Regions from separate parts of the Enterobacter sp. ECC_219_Taxon_10 genome, predicted to be linked through region 4. Evidence: predicted binding sites of a transcription regulator. Region 4 holds the regulator's gene; each other region holds the start of a gene.

Region 1 (2,202 bases), 1.2 Mb from region 4:
TCCCGTTGCCTGTTTCAGCACCGTGACCTGCTCCGCGGTCAGCAGGGCGGGGAAGTGTGCATCTGCCAGAACGGGAGCAAGGGCTGACTGCAAATTCTCTGCAAGCTGGGCGAAGGCAGCTTGAAAACGTGGGTGCATGGCGTTTGCCTCATAAAGGTTAATGGATCGGTAGTTTACGGAGCCGTTAGGGCTTTATATGTGATCCACTTCTCATTATGTATGCAACTTATGAAATCAAAATGAAATTTGCGCGACGCATCGCAAATTTTAGCCCATCACCGCCAGAATCAGCGGGAAAATGAACGGGGCCAGCAGGGAGGTGATAATTCCGCAGATCACCAAAGCCAGCGAGCTAAACGCCCCTTCCTGATAATCCAGCTCCGCGCAGCGGGCAGTGCCCAGGGCGTGGGAGGCGGTCCCCATCGACAGTCCCCGTGCCGCTTTAGTATGAATACGCATCCCGTTCAGCAGGGTGTGACCAAACACCGCACCGAGAATACCGACGAAAATGACGCACATCGCGCTGATGGCCGGGATCCCGCCGAGGCTGCCACCGACAGCCATCGCGATAGGTGTGGTCACCGATTTTGGCAGAATAGAGGCGGCAATCTGCGGCGAGGCCCCCATCAACAGCGCTACCGACGTGCCGGTGATCATCGCCACCAGGCTGCCCACAAAACAGATGGTAATGATGGATTTCCAGCGGGCGCGGATCTGGTGGAGCTGCTCATATAAAGGAAAGGCGAGCGCCACAACGGCAGGCTGCAGCAGGTCGTTTAAAATTTTGCTGCCGGCAAAGTAGCGTTCATAAGGAATGTCGGTGAGCAGCAGGAACGGAATAATGACCACCATCGCCACCAGCAGCGGGTTCAGCAACGGCATTTTGAAACGTGCGGCAAGCTTGCGCGCGGCGAAGAACACCGCTAGGGTTAGCGGCAGCGACCACCAGATATTAGCCATCATTTTTTTGTTTTCTCCCCGATCACGTTGCGTTCGCCATGCACCAGATGCGAACTCCAGCTCACCACCAGGAAAACCACCAGCGTACTGACCGCGCATGAGACCACAATCGGGCCGAACTGGGCTTTGAGCAAATCAAAATACTGCATAACCCCGACGCCGATTGGCACGAAAAGCAGCGCCATATAGCGAATGAGGACGAAGCAGCCGGGGTTGACCCATTTTGCGGGCAGGATTTGCAGCGCCAGCAAAACAAAGAGGATTAGCATGCCGATAATGCTGCCGGGAATGGTGATGGGCAGCAGCGACGCGATGAAAATCCCGGCATACAGGCAGGCGTAAATCAGGACGAATGCGCGCAGATATTGCCAGATAATGTTCAATGATTTGCTCATGGTGATAGTCCTTGCTGAAACGCATTCATCATACAATTAAACCTAAAAATGTGCCACGGATCACATCATGAAATTTGAGCATACCAGACATTCCGGAATGGAACGTCCGGTATCACCGCACAGGGGCAGGCTACAGTTTAGAGGAAAGGGAGTGCGGTGGCGAAGTGACGAGCCAGAGAATGCATCAGCGCAGGGCGGTCAGTTTATCGAGAAAAGAAAACAGCACCTGATTCATTTCGCGATAATCATGCGAGCGTAGTTTTTCCGCCGTTTCGACAAAACGAAATTCATCCGCACGGCGGAGATCGTTCTGCGAATGTTCAATCAGCAACTCAACGACCTCCGCCGTCAGTTCCATATGGCACTGAAAACCGTAAACCCGTTCGCCATATTGCACGATCTGACGGGGACAGCCCTCGCTGTAAGCGAGCACCTTAGCCTGTGGCGTCAACCCTGGCATGTCGTTATGCCAGTGACCGACGCTCAGCTCGTGGCCAAAATTCTCAAACAGCGGGTTCGCCTTGCCTGCATCTGTGAGCCTGACGGGAAATTTACCGATCTCTTTTTCCGGGCTTTGGCAAAACCCTGCGCCCAGCGCTTCACCGATAAGCTGCGAGCCCAGACAAACGCCAATCACCGTTTTACCCGCCCCTATTGCGCGGCCGATGAGTCGCATTTCCGCCTGCGCATCAAACCAGGGGCACTCCTCAAGCGTGGTGGCGGGTGACTGCGGGCCTCCCATGATGATAAGCAAGTCCGTGCTCTCCAGGTCTTCGGGTAACGGATCGCCCTGATAAACTCTGGAGTAGCTCAGGCTACAGCCGCGATTTTTCCCCCAGATTTCATA
Region 2 (2,202 bases), 2.0 Mb from region 4:
GGCCTGACGAAAAGCCATCTTGAAGGTTCGGTGTTCCAGTACGTTCAGGAGACGCTGGGGCTGAAAATTATGGGATCGTACCGGGTGGTGAGGGCGCTAAAGCCAAACGCGCTGGACAGAGAGCATCTGGTCTGCGAGCAGACCGATCCGGTGCTGGAAGTGGAGCAGGTGATTTATCTGGAGGACGGCACAGCGCTGGAGTATGCCCACTGCCACTATCGCTACGACCACGGCGGGATCGTGATCGTGAATAACGGGTAAAAAAAAGCGGGCATCGAAGCCCGCTTTTTTAATTTTTCTCTGTTAATTCAAACGAACCGGCATACCGGAGCGGTTTTGAATCGCCTGGTCGACGATGGTGGTTTCCACGTCAGGCTGAGAGGTCACGGACTGCACCGCGCTGTTCAGCGTAATCGGTACGATTTCGTTGTTATTGATCTGGTCTTCGCTGGTGGACAGCGGGTTGTGCACTTCAATGTAGCGGCTGCCGTCTGGCTCAGAGGTCGCTTTCACCGGTTCGTTGATGAACTGAACGCGCGTGCCGACCGGCACGTTTTCAAACAGGAACTTAATGTCGTCGTTACGCAGGCGCACGCAGCCGTGGCTTACGCGCAGGCCGATACCGAAGTTGGCGTTGGTGCCGTGGATAGCGTACAGGCGGCCAATGTACAGCGCGTACAGACCCATTGGGTTATCCGGGCCGGCTGGCACAACGGCGGGCAGCGGTTCGCCCGCAGCGATGTATTCCGCGTGCATTTTGGCGGTTGGGGTCCAGGTTGGGCCCGCTTTCTTACGCTCGACTTTGGTGGTCCAGTTCAGCGGGGTGTCTTTGCCCAGCTGGCCGATACCGATTGGCAGCACGATAACGGTGTTGGTGCCTTTCGGGTAGTAATACAGACGCATTTCGGCGCTGTTGATTACGATACCTTCATGAACGGTATCCGGCAGGATCAGCTGCTGAGGAATATTCAGCACGGTACCCGCTTTTGGCAGATACGGGTCAACGCCCGGGTTCGCTTCCAGCATATTAGACAGGCCCAGCTGGTACTGTGCGGCGAAATACTCCAGCGGCTGAGAGTTACCCTCAGGTACCGTCACTACCTGATTTTGACCCACCAGACGGCTTCCGTCGGTCGGCAGGGGATACGTCACCGCAGACGCGGTCTTACAAAAACCTACTACGGCTAACGCCGCCGCAAAAAGCGTTGTTAATTTCATGTTCATGTTGTGCGAGGTATCTAAGCCATTCTGGCGATGAGTTGATAAGTCTGAATCTGTGATGGGAGCGCATTATATGTGCATTCCCGCTAACAGGGAATTCAGATGTGTACGAAATCACATTTTTTTCGATTTTGTTAAAGTTTAGTGGATTGCCGCAACACGGGATCTCAATTCGGAATTGTGGCATAATGCCGTGTTTATCACACTTTTCGCAGGAATCTCCCCGTGTTAGTTACCAGCAACGTCACTATGCAGTTTGGCAGTAAGCCGCTGTTCGAAAACATTTCCGTCAAATTTGGCGGCGGCAACCGTTACGGCCTGATTGGCGCCAACGGTAGCGGAAAATCCACCTTCATGAAGATCCTCGGCGGCGATCTGGAGCCAACGCTCGGCAACGTGTCGCTCGACCCTAACGAGCGCATCGGTAAGCTGCGTCAGGATCAGTTCGCCTTTGAAGAGTTCACCGTGCTGGACACCGTGATCATGGGGCACGCGGAGCTGTGGGAAGTGAAGCAGGAGCGCGATCGCATCTACGCGCTGGCCGAAATGAGCGAAGAAGATGGCTATAAAGTGGCCGATCTGGAAACGCAGTACGGCGAAATGGACGGCTATTCTGCAGAAGCGCGTGCGGGCGAGCTGCTGCTGGGCGTGGGCATTCCGGTTGAACAGCATTACGGCCCGATGAGCGAAGTTGCGCCAGGCTGGAAGTTGCGCGTGCTGCTGGCACAGGCGCTGTTCTCTAACCCGGACATCCTGCTGCTCGACGAACCGACGAACAACCTGGACATCGACACCATCCGCTGGCTGGAGCAGACGCTGAACGATCGCGACAGCACTATGATCATCATCTCGCACGACCGTCACTTCCTGAATATGGTCTGTACGCACATGGCGGATCTGGACTACGGGGAGCTGCGCGTTTACCCGGGCAACTACGACGAGTACATGACGGCGGCCACCCAGGCGCGTGAGCGTCTGCTG
Region 3 (2,202 bases), 1.1 Mb from region 4:
AGCGTACCGCCGGTGTGGCCCAGGCCGCGCCCGGAGATCATCGGAATGTAACCGCCGCAGGCTGCCACCATGGGGCCGAGCATCAGAGACGTCACGTCGCCCACGCCGCCGGTGGAGTGTTTGTCCACAATCGGGCCGTTAAGGTTAAGGCTTTTCCAGTCCAGAACGGTTCCTGAATCTCGCATCGCCATGGTCAGCGACACGCGCTCGGGCATCGACATATCGTGGAAGAAAATGGTCATCGCCAGAGCCGCAATCTGCCCTTCTGAGACGGTGTTATCACGAATGCCGTTGATAAAGAAGCGGATCTCTTCGTCGCTTAATGCCTGACCATCACGTTTTTTACGAATAATTTCTTGTGCGAGAAACACGGTAACCTCCATGCGGAATCGGGGGAGTTGTGGCGGGTGGCGCTACGCTTACCCGCCCTACGATCCTGTAGGCCGGATAAGCGAAGCGTCATCCGGCATTGTCTGGCAATCAGTAGCTGCTTGCGCTCTTACCGTCGCCGTGACCCAGCGCTTTCAGCAGGCTTGCCAGCAGGCTGGACGCGCCGAAGCGGTAGTGACGGGAATCAGCCCAGTCGGCGCCAAACAGCTCGTCGGCAATTGCCAGGAACTGCTGCGCGTCTTCGGCGGTACGCACGCCGCCCGCGGGTTTGAAACCAACGGTTTTGGACACGCCCATGTCGCGGATCACTTCCATCATGATGCGCGCGCTTTCCGGGGTCGCATTCACCGGTACTTTACCGGTAGAGGTTTTAATGAAATCCGCACCGGCTTTGATGGAGATTTCAGACGCTTTACGAATCAGCGCCTCTTCTTTCAGCTCGCCGGTTTCGATGATCACTTTGAGCAGCACGTTTGCCGCCGCACACGCGTCTTTACAGGCTTTCACCAGGTCAAAACCGACCTGCTCGTTGCCAGCGATCAGCGCGCGGTAAGGGAACACCACGTCAACTTCGTCTGCGCCGTAGGCAATCGCCGCACGGGTTTCCGCCAGCGCGATCTCGATATCGTCGTTGCCGTGCGGGAAGTTAGTCACGGTTGCAATGCGCACGTCCGGAGTGCCCTGCTCTTTCAGCGTTTTGCGGGCAATCGGGATAAAGCGCGGGTAGATGCAGACAGCGGCGGTGTTGCCCACTGGCGTTTTCGCCTGATGGCACAGGGCGATGACTTTTTCATTGGTGTCGTCATCGTTCAGGGTGGTCAGGTCCATCAGTTTCAACGCGCGCAGGCTGCTTGCAGTTAAATCGGTCATAACATTCTCCAACGGCAGTGCCGTATAAATTTTACCTTGCGGGTCTGTGAGTATTCTAACATTCACCCGCATCCACACTTCGACATTCATCACAGTTAATGAAAACTGCGTACAAATTTGCATTACTGTAATGAGATCTTCTTCAAACTTTAGTGCGTAAATTGCCGGCTAAAGCAGCGATACCCCCTGTCGGATCAAAAGCCCCGACAGGCTGGCTTCCTACAATTCGCTCATCATCCGCAGAACACTCAAGGAAGCGAATATGCCCCACTCCAGCCCCGACGCCCTGCAACAACGTTGCCAGCACATTGTGACAAGCCCGGTGTTAACCCCGGAACAAAAACGTCATTTTCTGGCGCTGGAAGCGGAAAACAACCTGCCGTATCCGACACTTCCTGAGGCCGCGCGAGCCGCGCTGGACGAAGGGTTTATCTGCGACATGTTCGAAGGCCACGCGCCTTACAAACCCCGTTACGTTCTGCCGGATTACGCAAAATTTCTGGCTAACGGTTCAGAATGGCTGGAGCTGGAAGGGGCGAAAGATCTCGACGAAGCCCTCTCGCTGTTAACCATCCTCTACCACCATGTTCCGTCTGTCACATCGATGCCGGTCTATCTCGGTCAGCTTGATGCGATATTAACTCCGTATGTTAGAATTCTAACACAAGAAGAGATCGATAGCCGAGTAAAACGTTTCTGGCGCTATCTCGACCGTACGCTGCCGGATGCGTTTATGCACGCAAACATTGGGCCTGCCGACGGCCCCATCACCCGTGCCATTCTGCGTGCCGACGCAGAGCTGAAGCAGGTTGCGCCGAACCTGACCTTTATCTACGATCCCGATATCACCCCGGACGACTTGCTACTTGAAGTGGCAAAAAACATATGTGAATGCAGCAAACCGCATATTTCCAATGGCCCAATGAATGATAAAATTTTCAC
Region 4 (2,202 bases):
CCTCTCCCCGTGGGAGAGGGTTAGGGTGAGGGCATCAACACGCACGATGCCCCGTGAATCACACCTCAATCACTTCATACGAATGCGTAATTTTTACCGCTTTCTCCAGCATTAGCGCCACAGAGCAGTATTTCTCCGCAGACAGGTCCACCGCGCGTGAAACCGCCGCGTCTTTCAGCGCTTTCCCGGTGACAACAAAGTGCAGATTTATGTGGGTGAACAGGCGTGGCGCCTCTTCGCGACGTTCTGAGGTGAGTTTAACCTCGCAATCCGTTACGTCATGACGACCTTTTTGCAGAATCGACACCACGTCAATCGCACTGCATCCACCTGCCGCCATCAGCACCATTTCCATTGGGCTCGGCGCTTTATCGCCGGAGTTACCATCCATCAAAATCTGGTGTCCTGACGCGGACTCCCCCAGGAACGTTAAACCTTCAACCCACTTCACGCGCGCTTGCATATTCATTAACTCCAACGTTGCATTTTTGGTGACAGATTACGCGTGCGTTACATTTCTCGCAATGGAAGGCGACCTGCATCATGCTGAAGCGAGACACCAGGAGACACGCGGCGAAAGCTATGCTAAAACACTCAGGATGCTACAGTAATACATTGACGTTACACATGTATGCAGAGGACATCAAACTTTACTGGCTGCGAAACGTTACGACAGCCGACTTCCCAGGGTATGGGTAAGAATTCGATTGCAACCCCAGAGTCCGGATGCATCTGATGACTCTGGTGACAGCTTATAACAGAGGATAACAGCGCATGGTGCTTGGCAAACCGCAAACAGACCCGACTCTCGAATGGTTCTTGTCTCATTGCCACATTCATAAGTACCCATCGAAGAGCACGCTGATTCACCAGGGTGAAAAAGCGGAAACGTTGTATTACATCGTCAAAGGCTCGGTGGCAGTGCTGATCAAAGATGAGGAAGGGAAAGAGATGATCCTTTCTTATCTGAACCAGGGCGATTTTATCGGTGAACTGGGCCTGTTTGAAGAAGGCCAGGAACGTAGCGCCTGGGTTCGTGCAAAGACAGCATGTGAAGTGGCTGAAATTTCTTACAAGAAATTCCGTCAGCTGATTCAGGTAAACCCTGACATCCTGATGCGTCTTTCTTCCCAGATGGCGCGCCGTCTGCAGGTGACGTCAGAGAAAGTGGGTAACCTCGCCTTCCTGGACGTGACCGGCCGTATCGCGCAAACCCTGCTGAACCTGGCGAAACAGCCAGACGCTATGACCCACCCGGACGGCATGCAAATTAAAATTACCCGTCAGGAAATTGGTCAGATCGTCGGTTGCTCCCGTGAAACAGTGGGCCGTATTCTGAAAATGCTGGAAGATCAAAACCTGATCTCCGCCCACGGTAAAACCATCGTGGTTTACGGAACCCGTTAATCCTGCTTAAACGGCGTGCCATCGCGAGGTGTCACGCCGTTTTTGTCTCTTTTCCCCATGTGGCGCAGGCTGATCTATCACCCGGAAGTTAACTACGCACTGCGACAAACGCTGGTGTTGTGTCTTCCCGTGGCCGTGGGCCTGCTCCTGGGTCATCTTCAGCAGGGCCTGCTGTTTTCCCTCGTGCCCGCCTGCTGCAACATTGCCGGTCTGGACACGCCGCATAAGCGCTTTTTCAAACGCCTGATTATCGGCGGCTGCCTGTTTGCAGGCTGTAGCCTCGCGGTGCAGCTGTTACTGGCTCGCGATATTCCCCTGCCGCTGATCCTGACCGTGCTGGCGATGACCCTCGGCGTCACGGCGGAAATCAGCTCGCTGCACGCTCGCCTGCTTCCAGCGTCACTCATTGCGGCCATCTTTACCCTGAGCCTCGCCGGGAATATGCCCGTGTGGGAGCCGCTGCTGATCTACGCCCTCGGCACGCTGTGGTACGGGCTGTTTAACTGGTTCTGGTTCTGGCTATGGCGAGAGCAGCCGCTGCGAGAATCTCTGAGCCTGCTCTACGTGCAGCTTGCGGATTACTGCGAAGCCAAATACACCCTGCTCACCCAGCATACCGATCCGGAAAAATCCTTACCGCCGCTGCTGACGCGCCAGCAAAAAGTGGTGGATTTGATAAGCCAGTGCTATCAGCAGCTGCATATGCTCGCCGCAAACAAGAACCACGAGTACAAACGGCTGCTGCGTACCTTCCAGGTGGGGCTGGACCTTCAGGAGCATATCTCCGTTAGCCTT

The links. The regulator CRP, encoded in region 4, controls carbon source genes, mostly activating them, when cyclic AMP is high. The targets are predictions, from matches to a motif close to ATGTGANNNNNNTCACAT.
Region 1: the regulator CRP is predicted to act here: its motif matches at 1,404-1,421, upstream of AC4ICF_RS15700 (CidA/LrgA family protein).
Region 2: the regulator CRP is predicted to act here: its motif matches at 1,324-1,341, upstream of ldtB (L,D-transpeptidase).
Region 3: the regulator CRP is predicted to act here: its motif matches at 1,391-1,408, upstream of deoC (deoxyribose-phosphate aldolase).

What each region holds. Positions count from the first base shown of each region.
Region 1 covers NZ_CM178005.1:3,296,543-3,298,744, reverse strand. The annotation lists gene cdd (cytidine deaminase) at 1-138, opposite strand, end outside; gene AC4ICF_RS15705 (CidB/LrgB family autolysis modulator) at 268-963, opposite strand; gene AC4ICF_RS15700 (CidA/LrgA family protein) at 960-1,355, opposite strand; gene AC4ICF_RS15695 (type 1 glutamine amidotransferase) at 1,540-2,202, opposite strand, start outside.
Region 2 covers NZ_CM178005.1:1,555,288-1,557,489, forward strand. The annotation lists gene AC4ICF_RS07420 (GntR family transcriptional regulator) at 1-261, shown strand, start outside; gene ldtB (L,D-transpeptidase) at 304-1,224, opposite strand; gene AC4ICF_RS07430 (ABC-F family ATPase) at 1,447-2,202, shown strand, end outside.
Region 3 covers NZ_CM178005.1:690,915-693,116, reverse strand. The annotation lists gene deoA (thymidine phosphorylase) at 1-371, opposite strand, end outside; gene deoC (deoxyribose-phosphate aldolase) at 481-1,260, opposite strand; gene AC4ICF_RS03255 (YjjI family glycine radical enzyme) at 1,523-2,202, shown strand, end outside.
Region 4 covers NZ_CM178005.1:4,478,643-4,480,844, forward strand. The annotation lists gene AC4ICF_RS21430 (OsmC family protein) at 59-463, opposite strand; gene crp (cAMP-activated global transcriptional regulator CRP) at 775-1,407, shown strand; gene AC4ICF_RS21440 (YccS/YhfK family putative transporter) at 1,465-2,202, shown strand, end outside.